DNA from 2 places in the Kitasatospora sp. NPDC023120 genome. Region 2 is predicted to be linked to the other one. Evidence: riboswitches for the same ligand, from Rfam matches in the RefSeq annotation. Region 2 holds a riboswitch; the other holds the start of a gene.
What was found. Region 2 has a riboswitch for thiamine pyrophosphate ahead of ACZ3TI_RS10990 (purine-cytosine permease family protein). Riboswitches for the same ligand answer to the same signal wherever they lie in the genome.
Positions count from the first base shown of each region.

Region 1: linked by a shared signal. The riboswitch ahead of thiO (glycine oxidase ThiO) and the one ahead of ACZ3TI_RS10990 (purine-cytosine permease family protein) in region 2 are both predicted to bind thiamine pyrophosphate.

Region 1 covers NZ_JBVHHY010000003.1:447,237-454,539, reverse strand. Annotated here, with positions in the region: gene ACZ3TI_RS07005 (phytoene desaturase family protein) at 1-240, shown strand, start outside; gene ACZ3TI_RS07000 (hypothetical protein) at 259-1,122, opposite strand; gene metF (methylenetetrahydrofolate reductase [NAD(P)H]) at 1,372-2,286, opposite strand; gene ACZ3TI_RS06990 (polyprenyl synthetase family protein) at 2,460-3,578, shown strand; gene thiE (thiamine phosphate synthase) at 3,601-4,245, opposite strand; gene ACZ3TI_RS06980 (Rv2175c family DNA-binding protein) at 4,245-4,610, opposite strand; gene ACZ3TI_RS06975 (NAD(P)/FAD-dependent oxidoreductase) at 4,666-5,871, opposite strand; TPP riboswitch at 5,956-6,068, shown strand; gene thiO (glycine oxidase ThiO) at 6,072-7,250, shown strand; gene thiS (sulfur carrier protein ThiS) at 7,247-7,303, shown strand, end outside.
Region 2 covers NZ_JBVHHY010000006.1:115,673-122,975, forward strand. Annotated here, with positions in the region: gene ACZ3TI_RS10965 (FAD-binding oxidoreductase) at 3-1,367, opposite strand; gene ACZ3TI_RS10970 (MFS transporter) at 1,626-2,864, opposite strand; gene ACZ3TI_RS10975 (MerR family transcriptional regulator) at 2,911-3,738, opposite strand; tRNA gene ACZ3TI_RS10980 (tRNA-Ser) at 3,868-3,955, opposite strand; gene ACZ3TI_RS10985 (S1C family serine protease) at 4,033-5,847, opposite strand; TPP riboswitch at 6,055-6,202, shown strand; gene ACZ3TI_RS10990 (purine-cytosine permease family protein) at 6,195-7,303, shown strand, end outside.

The sequences.
Region 1 (7,303 bases), on a different contig from region 2:
GAGCGGGTGCTGTGGCGGGTCGTGCGCACCCCGGAGGACACCCGCCGCGAGACCGGCGCCCTCGGCGGCTCGGTCGCCCTGCCGGTCCTCGCCGGAGCCGACGGCGACTGGCTGAAGGCCGCCAACGAGGCCCCTGTTCCCGGCCTCTACCTCATCGGCGGCACCGCCCACCCCGGCGGCGGCCTCGCCCGCGTCGGGATGTCGGCCTGCATCGCCGCCAACCTGGTCGGACCGGCGTAGGGCCCGCCCGGACGGGTTCTACTGCTGCCAGGTGTTCTGCTGCTGGTAGCCGTAGTTCTGGTCGTACGCCTGCTGCTGCGGGATGCCCTGGGTCTGCGGGTCGGGCTGGGGCTGCCACTGCTGCTGGTGCTGCTGCTGGGCGTTCGGGTCCCAGGCCTGCTGGTGCTGCTGGTAGCCCGCGTACTGGTCCTGCTGCTGGTAGGTGCCGTACGGGTCCTGCTGCTGGCCCTGCTGCTGCGGGTAGGCGCCGTAGGACTGGTCGTAGGCGTAGGCGGACTGTTGCTGGGTCTGCCACTGCTGCTGGTCGTAGCCGCCCTGGTAGGCGCCGGCGTACGGGTCCTGGACCTGCTGCTGCGGCTGCTGCTGCTCGTAGTACGCGGGGGCGTAGATGCCGTCCTGGGCGAGCTCCTGCATCTCGAAGGCGGCGGTCTGCTCGACCTCCGGCACCTCCTCCGACACCGGCGCCGACACCGGCGCCGACTGGAAGTCCGCGGGCTCCTCCACGGCGCTGACCTCGCCGATCCGCTCCTCGGCGACCACGACGGCCGCCACCGCGACCCCGCCGCCGGTGAGGGCGCCGAGCAGCGGCACCTTGGCGAGCGGTCCCGGCAGGCTGCCGTCGGGCTTCCGCAGGGACCAGCCGTTCCGGTAGCCGCGCTTGACCGAGAGCGTGACGAAGGTCTGGCCGAGCGCGAACAGTGCCGCGCCGGCGCCGATCACCACGACCGAGCCGAGGCTCATCCCGGCGGCCACGCCCAGGAAACCGGCCAGGGCCAGGACCCGCCAGTGCAGCGGCGCCCGGTTCTGCAGCAGCACCTCGGCCACCAGCCAGAGCGCCACCAGCGCCAACGCGGCGTACAGCAGCAGGTATCCGATGCCCATCCGCCCGCTACCTCCAGTCGCGTGCCCGCGCGTCCACGCCGCGCGTGTGCGGCGACTGTACCGGTTCAACGGCCGGGGTACCGCATTGCGTTCCCGCCGCACCCGGCACCGGCCGCACACGACCGAGCCCGCCGCCGGCGGTACGGTGACGGGCTCGTGAACGTTCGGCGTCAGCCCGGCAGCAGGCAGCACCACCCGCCGCACCCGACCCCGCCCGCCCGGACCACCCCCGAGCCGGGCCGCAGGCCCTCAACGCTTGTGCAGCCCCAGGTTCTGGTAGATCTCCAGCGTCGCCGTCGAGTGGTTCAGCGTGATGAAGTGCAGACCGGGCGCGCCCTCGGCGAGGAGGCGTTCGGCCATCGCCGTGGCGTGCTCCATGCCGATGGCCCGCAGCGCCGCCGGGTCGTCCACGGCCGCCCGCAGGCGGGCCTCCAGGTCCGGGGGGAAGGCCGAGCCGCTGAGCTGCGGGAAGCGCTCCAGCTGCTTGGCGTTGGTGACCGGCATGATCTCCGGGATGATCGGCGTCTCGCAGCCGGCGGCGGTCACCCGGTCGCGCAGCCGCAGGTAGTCGTCGACCTCGAAGAACATCTGGGTGATGGCGTAGTCGGCCCCGGAGCGGATCTTCGCCACGAAGTGCCGGATGTCGTCGTCCCAGTCGGTCGAGCGCGGGTGCATGTTCGGCGAGGCCGCGACGCCGACGCAGAAGTCGCCGATGCCCTTGATCAGCTCCACCAGCTCGTAGGCGTAGGTGACGCCCTCGGGGTGCTTGACCCACTCGCCCATCGGGTCGCCGGGCGGGTCGCCCCGGACCGCGAGGACGTTCCGCACGCCCTGGTCGGCGTACTGCCCGATGATGTTGCGCAGCTCCGCGACCGAGTGGTCGACGGCGGTCAGGTGGGCGACCGGGGTCAGTGTGGTCTCGGTGGCGATCCGGCCGACCATGTTGACGGTGCGCTCGCGCGAGGAGCCGCCCGCGCCGTACGTCATGCAGACGAAGTTCGGGTCCAGCGGCTCGAGTCGCCGGATGGCGTCCCAGAGCTTCTGCTCGCCGACCTCGCTGCGCGGCGGCATGAACTCGAAGGAGAAGGAGCGCTTGCCGGCCGCCAGGAGCTCGCGGACCGTCAGTGCGCGATCCGTTCTCGTGGAGGCGATTCCGAGTGCCATGCTGGCAGGCTATCCGGCTGCCGAGGAGGCCGGACAACCCGATTCCACCCATTGAGACGATTGATGGACGACGCTCCGCTTCGATCCGGACGGCTGTGCGGAGCCGCTCGCACGCCCGTTCCCAGCCGCCCCGCTACGCTTGCTGCACCCCAGAGAACCAGCGGAGCCCCATCGTGACCTCGTCCAGCAACCGGTCGGCCAACCCCATTGACGTGGAGGACGTCCGCACACGCGTCAACGCCGCGCTCGCCGCGTTCATGGACGGCCAGTCCGCGCTGCTCGGCAAGATCTCGCCCCAGCTGGCCCCCGCCTCCGACGCGCTGCGCGACTTCCTGCTGGACGGCGGCAAGCGGCTGCGCCCGGCCTTCTGCTACTGGGGCTGGCGCGCCGCCGGCGGCCCATCCGACCGGAGCAACGGGGCCGACGGGATCGCCAACGCGGCCGCCGCCCTCGAGCTGCTCCAGGCGAGCGCCCTGGTGCACGACGACCTGATGGACCGCAGCGACACCCGCCGCGGCCTGCCCTCGATCCACCGCCGCTTCGAGGCGCTGCACCGCGACAGCGGCTGGCGCGGCGACCGCGAGCAGTACGGCGCCTCGGCCGCGGTGCTGCTCGGCGACCTGCTGCTGATCTGGTGCGACGAACTCTTCCTGCGCTCGGGCCTGGAGCCGGCCGCCGTGCTCGCCGCCAAGCCGGTGTTCGACCTGATGCGCACCGAGGTCATGCTCGGCCAGTACCTGGACGTGCTGGAGCCCGTGGCCGGCGACTCGACGGACGCGGGCGCGCTGGACCGGGCGCAGACCGTACTGCACTACAAGTCCGCGAAGTACACGATCGAGCGTCCGCTGCAGGTCGGCGCGCTGCTGGCCGGGGCCGCGCCGGAACTGGTCGAGGCGCTCGGGGCGTTCGGGCTGCCGCTGGGCGAGGCCTTCCAGCTGCGGGACGACCTGCTCGGCGTCTTCGGGGATCCGGCCGTCACCGGCAAGCCGGCCGGGGACGATCTGCGCGAGGGCAAGCGCACGTTGCTGGTCGCGCACGCGATGCGCGGTCTGCCCGCCGCCGATGCCCGGCACCTGGACGAGCGGCTCGGCGCGCCGGACCTGGCGCCCGAGGAGGTCGCCGGGCTGCGCGAGCTGATCGCCCGCAGCGGCGCGCCCGAGCTGGTGGAGCGCCGGATCGAAGAGCTGATGCGGCAGTCGCTGGCCGCGCTGGAGGCGGCGCCGCTGGTGGACGAGCGGGCCCGCGGAGTGCTGCTGGCGCTGGCCGAGGCCGCCACCGTCCGCAAGTACTGAGGGACGGCGGCGGCCTCCGCGATCAGCTGGAACGCACCCGGCGGGACAGCTCGGCGGCGGCCGCCCGCGGGTCCTCCGCGGCGGTGATGGCCCGGACCACGACGATCCGGTGGGCACCGGCGGCCAGCACCTCGTCCACGTTGGCGAGGTCGATCCCTCCGATGGCGAACCACGGACGGTCGGTGGCCTGCTTCGCCGCGTACTCGACCAGGCCGAGGCCCGGCGCCGGGCGGCCCGGCTTGGTCGGGGTCGGCCAGACCGGGCCGGTGCAGAAGTAGTCCACCCCGGGCTCGGCGATCGCCGCGTCCACCTCGGACTCGGCGTGGCAGGACCGGCCGATCAGGACGTCCTCGCCGAGGATCGCCCGGGCGGCCGACACCGGCAGGTCGTCCTGGCCGAGGTGCAGCACGTCCGGCCGGGCCGCGTGGGCGACGTCGGCGCGGTCGTTGACGGACAGCAGCTTGCCGTGGCGACGGCAGGCGTCGGCGAAGACCTCCAGGGCCGCCAGCTCCTGCTTGGCCTCCAACCCCTTGTCGCGCAGCTGGACGATGTCCACGCCGCCCGCCAGCGCCGCGTCGAGGAACTCGGCGAGGTCGCCCTGCTCGCGTCGCGCGTCGGTGCACAGGTAGAGGCGGGCGTCGGCCAGCCTCGTCCGGAGGTCCGTCATCACAGGGCCATGGCCTGGGCGCGGCGCTTGACCTCGGTCGCGCGGTTCTCCCACAGCGCCTGCACCGGGGTTCCGGGCAGCGACGGGTCCTCGGTGAACATCCACTCGATGATCTCGTCGTCGCTGAACCCGCTGTCGCGCAGCACGGTCAGCAGGCCGACCAGGTGCTTCACCGGGCCGGTCTCGTCGATGAAGGCCGCCGGGACCTGCAGCGACTTGTTGGGACCGCGGCGGACCGCGATCAGGTCACCCTTCTTGACCATGTTGCGGACCTCGGTGACCAGCACACCCCACCGCTCGGAGATGTCGGGCAGGTAGAGCCACTCGGGGACCAGGGCTTCGGTCTTGGCATCGATCTCACTCACGGCACCAGACTGCCACCTCGGTGCCCCACCGCGCACACACGCCCCCGGGTCGCGACTACGCCACGGCCGACTTCAGCGGCACCGCCGGGTCCCCCGCGCGGGCCGGGTCCAGCGCCGTACCGCGCTCGATCAGCTTCCGCCCCTGGGTGAGGTCGCGCGGCCGGTCCACGGTCAGCAGCGCGCTCGGCACCCCGTCGCGCAGCCAGAGCACCGCCCACGAGGCGTCCTGCGGGCTGCCGCGCCACAGCGGCTCGTCGCCCTCGGCGTGCCGGCCCGCGTACTGGACCATCCGCCCGAACTGCTCCGACCAGAAGTACGGCACCGGGTCGTACGGCGGCGCGTCCACGCCGAGGACGGCGGCGGCCACCGCCTCGCCGGACTGCAGCGCGTGGTCCCAGTGCTGGACGGCCAGCCGGGCACCGGCCCGGGCCGACGGGTAGCTGACGCAGTCGCCGGCCGCGAAGACGCCGGGCACGCCGGTCCGCAGGTGCGCGTCCACCACGACGGCCCCGGTCCCGTCCAGCTCGACGCCGGAGCCGGCCAGCCACCCGGTCGCGGGCCGGGCGCCGATGCCGACCACCACCTCGTCGGCGGGCAGGTGCGAGCCGTCCGCCAGCAGCACCGCCCCGGGCTCGACGGCCGCCACCCCGACCCCGCAGCGCAGCTCCACCCCGGCCTCGGCGTACCAGGCGGCCATCGCCGAGCCGATCGCGGTCGGCAGCGCACCGGGCAGCGGCGCCGGACCCGCCTCGACCACGGTCACCTCGCAGCCCGCCGCCCGCGCCGCGGTGGACACCTCGGCACCGATCCAGCCCGCGCCGACCAGCACCAGCCGCAGACCGGGGCGCAGCAGCGCGCGCAGCGCCAGCGCGTCGTCCAGGGTGTGCAGCAGGTGCGCCCGCTCGGCACCGGGCAGGGCGCGCGGGACGGCACCGGTGGCGATCACCAGCGAGCCGTACGGGAGGTCACCGCCGTCGGTGTGCAGCACGCCGGGGGTGAGGCCGGTGGCGCGGCGGCCGGTGAGGACCTCGATGCCCAGGTGCGCGTAGTCGATGTCCAGGGTGGTGCTGTCGCTTTTGCCGAGCAGGACGTCCTTGGAAAGCGGCGGCCGGTCGTACGGCGCGTGCGGCTCCTCGCCGACCAGCGTGATCCGCCCCCGCCACCCGCCCTGCCGCAGCTTCAGGGCGCACTGCGCCCCGGCCAGCCCGGCCCCGACGACGACCACCCGATCCGTTCCGTTCAGCTCTGCCACGCCCGTCACTGTACTCAGCGCCACGCCGCCACCCCGGGGCCGTCCACCCTTCGTACGGGCCTTCGGCCGGGCCGCACCCCGGCGTTATGGTGGGGACACCATCACGGGAGCCCGGCGAACCGGGCTGAGAGGCGGGCTGGCACGGCCTGCGACCGTCCGAACCTGATCCGGGTCATACCGGCGAAGGGAGAAGAGCAGCTTTGACACGCTTGCCATCAGGCGCCCGCGCCGACGTCCTGGTGATCGGCGGGGGCATCATCGGCCTCGCCGTCGCCTGGCGGGCGGCGCAGCGCGGGCTGCGGACCGTCGTGGTCGACCCGTCCCCCGGCGGCGGGGCGGCCCAGGTCGCGGCCGGGATGCTCGCCCCGGTCACCGAGCTCCAGTACGGCGAGGAGCCGCTGCTGCACCTCGGCATGGCCTCCAGCGAGCGGTACGCGGACTTCGCCGCCGAGCTGACGGAAGCGAGCGGCGGCCAGGACACCGGCTACCGCCGGTGCGGCACGGTCGCCGTCGCGCTGGACTCCGACGACCGCGAGGAACTGCGCGAACTGCACGCGCTCCACCTGCGACTGGGCCTGGACTCGACCTGGCTGACCGGCCGGGAGGCCCGCAAGCTGGAGCCGATGCTCGCCCCCGGGGTGCGCGGCGGCCTGCACGTCGCGGACGACCACCAGGTGGACGGCCGCCGGATGCTCGACGCGCTGCTCTCCGCCTGCGAAAGCGCCGCGGTCCTGATCCACCGCGCCGAGGCGGTGGAGCTGCTGGTCGAGGGCGGTCGCGCGGTCGGCGCCCGGCTGAGCACCCACGAGACCCTGACCGCCGAGCGGGTCGTCCTCGCCGCGGGCCCGCACAGCCACCGGCTGGCCGGACTGCCCGAGGGCGTGCTGCCCGCGATCCGCCCGGTGAAGGGGCAGGTGCTGCGCCTCCGGATCCCCGACGCCTACCGGCCGTTCCTCTCCCGCAACGTCCGCGCGGTGGTGCGCGGTCAGCACATCTACCTGGTGCCGCGGGAGAACGGCGAGCTGGTCATCGGCGCGACCACCGAGGAGCAGGGCTACGACACCACGGTCACCGCCGGCGGGGTGTACGAACTCCTGCGCGACGCCCACGAGTTGGTCCCGGGGATCACCGAACTCCCGCTGGTGGAGACCTCGGCCGGGCTGCGCCCCGGCTCGCCCGACAACGCACCGTTGCTCGGCCCGACCGCACTGCCGGGGCTGGTCGCCGCCACCGGGCACTACCGCAACGGCGTCCTGCTCACCCCGGTGACCGCCGACCTGGTCTCCGAGTACCTGGCCACCGGCGAACTCCCGGAACTGGCGCGGCCGTTCACCCCGACCCGGTTCTCCCCCGACCCCGCTCGCCCCACCACGAAGGCCCTGGCATGACCGAGACCGCCCCGACCGGCACCACGCCCACCGGCACCGCGCCCACCGACACC
Region 2 (7,303 bases):
AATCAGACCATCTTGCCCGGGTTCAGGATTCCCAGCGGGTCGAAGACCGCCTTCAGCTGCCGTTGCAGGTCCAGTGCCACCGGGCCCAGCTCGCGCGCCAGCCACTCCCGCTTGAGCAGCCCCACCCCGTGCTCCCCGGTGATCGTGCCGCCCAGCTCCAGCCCCAGCGCCATGATCTCGTCGAAGGAGCGCTGGGCCCGCGCGGTCTGCTCCTCGTCCGCGGCATCGAAGATCACGATCGGGTGGGTGTTGCCGTCCCCGGCGTGACTGACCACCCCGATGGTCAGCCCGTGCCGCTCGGCGATCGCGGCGACACCGTTCAGCATCTCGGCCAGCCGGGACCGCGGCACCGCCACGTCGTCGATCATCGTGGTGCCCAACCGGTCCAGCGCGGGCAGCGCCGACCGCCGGGCGGCCAGCAGCAGATCGGACTCCGCCTGGTCCTCGGCCGGCACCACCTCGGTCGCCCCGGCCGCCCGGCACAGCTCCGCGACCCGCGCCAGCTCGCCCACCCGGTCCGGCCCGTCGAAGGCCACCAGCAGCAGCGCCTGGGTGGACTCCGGCAGACCCATCCGCCCCAGCTCGTTGACGGCCCGCACGGAGACCGCGTCCATCAGCTCCATCAGCGACGGGGCCAGCCCGCGCGCCATCACCTCGCAGACCGCCGCACCGGCCGCGTCCGCGCTCGGGAACTCCGCCGCCAGTGCCAGCTGCGGGGCCGGCGCGGGCCGCAACGCCAGTACGGCCCGGACCACCACACCGAGCGTCCCCTCCGAGCCGACGAACAGCCGGGTCAGGTCGTACCCGGCCACGCCCTTCGCCGTCCGGCGGCCGGTGGACAGCAGCCGCCCGTCCGCCAGCACCACGTCCAGACCGAGCACGTACTCGCTGGTGACGCCGTACTTCACGCAGCAGAGCCCGCCCGCGCCGGTACCGATGTTGCCGCCGATCGTGCAGGACTCCCAGCTGGACGGGTCCGGCGGGTAGGAGAGGCCCAATTCCTCTGCCGCACGCGACAGTTCGGCGTTCACCACACCCGGCTCGACGACCGCGATCCGGTTCACCGGGTCGATCTCCAGGATCCGGTTCAGCTTCACCAGCGACAGCACGACGCAGCCGTCCACCGCGTTCGCCGCCCCCGACAGCCCGGTCCGCGCGCCCTGCGGCACCACGGGCACCCGCAGCTCGGTCGCGGTCCGCATCACGTGCTGCACCTGCTCGACCGACTCCGGGAACACCACGACGGCGGGCACCCCCGCCGCACAGAACCCCGCCATGTCGTGGCTGTACGAGGCGGTCACATCGGGGTCCACCACCACGGCCCCGGCCGGGAGGCCCTGCGCCAGTCGGTCCGTCAGATCACTCATCGCCGCCTCCGCTCACCGCCCGACCAGCTCCACCTCCGCACTCTGCCCGCGTGCCGGGAGAGGGGCAAGTGGGCCTTGGGCAGGGTGGGGTGGCCGGGGGCGGAGGGCGCGGGGGCAGGCTCATCCGGCGGCGGCACGTGGGCCTTGCCGGGGCGGGGGGCGGAGGCGAGCGGACAGGCGAGCCTGGACGGGGCAAGTGGGCCTGGGGCGGGGTGGAGTGGCCGGGGGGAGGGGTAAGCGCCCCCGCCCCGAGGGCGATCACGCCCGGCGGAGGGTGGGGGTGGCCAGGGCGGTGAGGCCGGCAGTGGCGGTGGCGAGGGCGCAGAGGAGGGTGGGCGGGGTGGCGCCCGCCGCGTCCGCGAGCAGGCCCAGCAGGGCGTTCGAGAGCACCAGCACCACGCTCTGCACGAGCGTCAACAGTGCCTGGAATCGGGAGAGATGGGAGGTCGGCGCACCCGTCAGCACCAGCGGTCCGAGGTGGCAGGCGAACAGCCCCGAGCCGATGCCCGCCACCGTGCTGCCGGCCGCCGCCGTCACCGGGCCCGCGGCCAGCGCCAGGAGTGCGGTCCCCGCCGATGCCGTGCAGAGTCCGACCGCCGCCCCCGCGCCCGCCCGGGGCAGGGCGCCCCGCCAGGCGACCAGACCGGCCACCGCGAGTACCCCGGCGGCCTGTCCGCCGGTGACCAGCCCGGCCGTGTCCGCCGTCCAGCCGTGCGCCCGGGCGAGCAGCGGGCCGAGGAGCGACACGACGGGCAGCAGCGCCCCGGCGGCCGCGCCGGTGAGCAGCAGCGCGGACCGCAGCAGCGGGTCGCCGAGGGCGAGTCGGACGCCGGACGCCGCCTCGCGCAGCAGGCCGGCGGGCACAGCGGACGGCGCGTCCTCCCGGGGCCGGACCTGTACCAGGACCAGCAGGACGACCCCGAAGCTCACCGCGTCCACGACCGCCGCACCGGGCAGCCCGCCGGCGGCGACCAGCAGGCCGCCCAGCGGCGCCCCGAGCAGGGCCGCGCTCTGCCCGCCGGCCTGGCGCAGCGCGAGCGCCCGGGGCAGCCGGTCGGCGGGCACCAGCCGGCTCGGCATCGACCCGCTCGCCGGGAGGTAGAAGGCATCGACGGCGCCGATCACGCCCGCCGCCGCGACCAGCAGCCACAGCGGTGTGCCCCGGCTGCCCGCCACGAGCGCCAGGACGACGGTCGCGACCAGCATCACCGCGTCCCCGGCGAGCATCACCCGACGGGCCCCGAACCGGTCCGCGACGGCGCCGCCCAGCAGGACCAGTGCCATGCGCGGCACGGTGATCGCGGTCAGGACCAGCCCGGCCGCCCCGCCGCCGTGCGCGGAGGCGGCCCAGCCGAGGGCGAAGTACAGCGCGGCGTCGCCCAGCAGCCCGGCCTGGGTGCCGGCCAGCCAGAGCAGGTACCGGCCGGGCAGCGGCGCCCCCGCGCCACCGCCCGGGGCAGGGGCGGGGGCGGGGGCAGGCGCGGTGGTGGTGGTCATGCCGGGCGACGCTAGGACCCTCGACCTGGTCGAGGGCAAACCCGGGCTACCGGCGGACGACCGGCTCCTGGAGCTCGGTGACCCACCCGGTCTCGTCCTCCGGGCACTCCAGGTACAGCTCCCGGGCGTAGCCGGCCGAGCGGTAGCCGTTGTCCTCGATGAAGCGGGCCAGTTCCTGGACGGTGCCGAGCACCCCGTCCATCGAGCCGCGGTGCACGATCGTCGCCGCCTGCTCGATCGCCGGCAGGTCGAGCAGCTCGAAGTCGTGCCCGTCGGGGCGGACCGACCGTGCGATCGGGACGGCGACCAGGATCAGCACCGAGCCGTCGCCCTCCGGCGCGTCCTCGTACCGGGCGACGGACGGGCCGGTCGCCTCGATCCCGGCCGCGGTCAGCCGCCGGCACAGCTCGGTGAACAGCGGGCCGATCACCGGTGTGATGTCCTCCGGCTCGTAACTCGCGGCCACACCGGTCAGTTGGGCCACCCGGACGGGCGGCACCGGCTTCACCACGACATCGTGCGCGGACATGGTCCCCTCGCTCTCGATCGTCCGGAGCCTCGCCTCCACCCGGGCCAGCCGCAGCTCGTCCGCCGCGATCGCTTCGGCGAGTTGGGCCCGCCGCAGCCGCAGCATCCCGCGCAGTTCGGCGGTGTCCACCTCGTCGTCCAGGACGGCCCGTACCTGCTGCAGCGTGAAGCCGAGCTCCTTGAGCGCGATCACCCGGTTGAGCCGGGCGAGTTGGGCCGCCTCGTAGGAGCGGTAGCCGCTGACCGGGTCCACCCGGGCGGGCCGCAGCAGGCCGATCGCGTCGTAGTGGCGCAGCATCCGCACCGACACCCGGCCGTGGCTGGCGAAGTCTCCGATGTTCAACATGGTGGCTCCACTCGACCGCCTCCCACGGTGTCAGGGTCAACCCCGGCCGCCGAACCACCCCGGGAAGCACCGAGGGCGGGTGCCGATGGGTTCTCGGCACCCGCCCTGAGCAGGTGGTTCTCCTACCAGCGGAGAGCGTGGGATTCGAACCCACGGTGACGGGTCACGCCACGACAGTTTTCAAGACTGTTCCCTTAGGCCGCTCGGGCAGCTCTCCAGGCGGAGGTCAGCCTAACGGGTCCGGCGGGGTTCGGTGCACACGGTTTCGCGGCGTCGCCGGTCAGCGGGCGGGGGTCACTGGTCGCCCTCGCGCTGGCCGAGGGTGACCTTGGTGGTGAACTGCTGGCCGTTGCGGGTGTACTCGACGTCGACGGTCTCGCCGGGCTTGTGCGTCCAGATCCGGCTGACCAGGGCGGGGCCGTTGTCGATCGGCACGCCGCCGAGCTTGGTGATGACGTCGCCCGGCTTGAGGCCGGCCTTGTCGGCGGCGCCGCCGGGGGTGACGGCCGGCTGGCCCTGGATGTCGCGGGTCTGGATCTGCGCGCCGTCGCCCTTGTAGTCGTCGTTGCGCAGCACGTCGAGCTTGGCGTAGACCGGCTTGCCGGTCTTGATCAGGGTGTCCGCGACCCACTTGGCCTGGTTGATCGGGATGGCGAAGCCGAGGCCGATGCTGCCGGCCCGGCCGTTGGCGGCGGCGTTGGACTGGATCGCCGAGTTGATGCCGACCACCGCGCCGCCGGAGTCGAGCAGCGGACCGCCGGAGTTGCCGGGGTTGATCGAGGCGTCGGTCTGCAGGGCGTTCATGTACGAGGCCTGCGAGCCGGTCTCGTCGCCGGAGGCGACCGGGCGGTCCTTGGCGCTGATGATGCCGCTGGTGACGGTGGACTCCAGACCGTACGGCGCGCCGATCGCGACGGTGGCGTCGCCGACGTTGACCTTGTCGGAGTCGGCCAGCGGCAGCGGGGTCAGCTTGCTCTTCGGCGGGTTGTCGATCTTGACCACGGCGACGTCGTAGCCCTCGGCGTGGCCCAGCACCGAGGCGTTGTACGAGGTGCCGTCGGCGAACTTGACGGTCAGTTTGCCGCCGTTGAGGGTCGGCGCGACCACGTGGTTGTTGGTGAGGATGTGGCCCTCGGTGTCGAAGACGAACCCGGTGCCGGTGCCCGACTCGCCGTTGCCCTGCGCCTTGATGGTCACGACGCTGGGCAGCGCCTTCTGCGCGATGGCGGCGATCGACCCCGGGGCGGGCTCGTTCTTCTGGGTGTCGCTGGCCTGGACGGTGGTGCTGCGGTGGTCGTCCGCGGAGGTGCTGCTGCCGTTGCGGTCGGCCACGGCCACGCCGAGCGCGCCGCCCGCGACACCGGCGACCAACGCGACGGCCGCGATCAGGGCGACCAGTGCGCCGCGCTTCTTGCGCGGGCCGCCGCCGTGCGGGCCGCCGGGGTACTCGGCCGGGTAGCCGAGCGGGCCGCCGGGACCACCGGGGAAGCCCGCGCCGCCGGAGGTGGCGTCGTGGGTCGGGCCCCAGCCGCCGAGCGGCTGGCCGGCACCGAACGGGTGGTGGGCGTGCGCGGCGGGGGCACCGGGGGTGATCTGGGTACCGGGGGCGGGCGTGGCGGTGCCGTACGCGTCGTGCGCGCCGGCGGCGGGCACGCCGTGGGTCGGGGTGGCGTACGGGTTGCCGGTCGGCGGCAGCGCCGGGGCCGCGGGCGCGGCGGCCTGGGCGGGCGGCAGGACCGGCGGCGGCGCGTCGACGTAGCCGGTGGCCGGGTCGACCACGGGCTCCTCGGCGACGGGAACGACGGGAGCGACGGGGGCAGCGGGAGCCGCAGGCGCCTCCGGCGCGGCCGGGGCCTCCGGCGCGGCGGGGACCTTGGTGAAGGCGACGGTCGGCTTGTGCCCGCCGTCCGCCGGAGCCGCGTCGGCCGGGGTGCCGTCCACCGCGCCGTCCACCGCGGGCGCCGCCTCCGGCTCCGGGACCCGACGGAACGCCATGGTCGGCTTGTGCCCGCCCTGAGCGGGGCCTTCGGAAGCGGACTCGGCCGCCCCCTGGCCGGCGGGCTGCTCCCCCTGCGGCCCGGCGGGCCCAACCTCGCGCTCGGTGCTCACGGACGACCTCCATAGCTGGCAGAACCAAGGACCATAGTTTTTCGCACTGTCGATTCGATTGCCGTAAGGACCCCTCTGAAGAACTCATAAGAATCCTTAGCCGGCGCCGACGGCCGAGGGCTCCCTCCCCCGCCGGGCATCCCGCGATGCGGACCGCGCACGCCCTGGCCTTGGAGTTCGCCCCGGTGCCGGTTACCCTGTCGCTCCAAACTGACACGCGGGAGCTTGGACCCACCAGGCTGAGAGTGCGCATGTCGACCGTACGCCACGCGAGCGAGGCGGAACGGTCGAGGGGGCGCTGACCGCCGGAACCTGTCCGGGTAATGCCGGCGTAGGGAGTATCGGCCATGCCGTCTGCTTCGCCATCCTCTTCTCCGGGTGCGCCCGAGTCCAAGGATCTCCCCGGGTCGCCCGCGGCCACTGCTGTCCTGGAGCGCCCCGCGCACGTCGAGGCCCCGCTGGTCCTGGACACCGAGCCGCCGCGCACGCTGCGCTTCCGGGACCACTTCGCGCTCTGGATGAACCTGGGCGTCAGCCTGATCGGCTTCTCCACCGCCGCGACCGTGCTCGGCGCCCCCGGCAGCGAGCTGTCGCTGGCGGCCGCGGTGACCGCGATCGCGGTCGGTACGGCGGTCGGCACCGCGATGCTCGGTGTCGCCGCGCTGATCGGCGCCCGGACCGGCGCCCCCGCGATGGCCAGCCTGCGCGGGCTGTTCGGCACCCGGCTGTCGTACCTGCCGACGGTGCTGAACATCGTGCAGTGCATCGGCTGGGGCGTGTTCGAGCTGCTGACGATCTCGGCGAGCGCCCAGACCGTCGCCCACACCACCGGCTACCGCTGGCTGTTCGTGCTGCTCGCGGGCGCGCTGACCACCGCGCTGACCATCTGGCCGCTGGGCTCGATCGCGGTGCTGCGCCGCTTCGTGGCCGGGGCGGTCGCCGTCGCGATGGTGTACTTCACCGTCCAGCTGGGCCGCCAGGGCGTGCCGGACCCGGGCGCCGGCAACTGGCACGGCTTCCTGGGCGCGACCGACGCGATGATCGCGGTGTCGGTCTCCTTCGTCCCGCTGGCCGCCGACTACACCCGGCACTCGCGCACCCCGCGCTCGGCGTTCTGGGGCAGCTTCTCCGGCTACACGATCGCCCAGGTCTGGTGCTACGTGCTCGGGCTGATGGCGCTGCTGCAGTCCGACGGCGACCCGAACCGGATCTTCGACTCCTTCCTCGGCGTCTGGGCCGGCTGGCTGTTCCTGCTGGTGCTGGTGCTGCGCGAGACGGACCAGTCCTTCGCCAACGTGTACTCGACCGCGATGTCGGTGCAGAACCTGCTGCCGAAGGTGGACCGCCGGGTGCTGAGCGGCGGGATCGGCGCGCTGACCACCGTGCTGGCGCTGCAGATCGACCAGTTCACCGACACCTACTACAACTTCCTCGGCCTGATCGGCTCGGTGTTCGT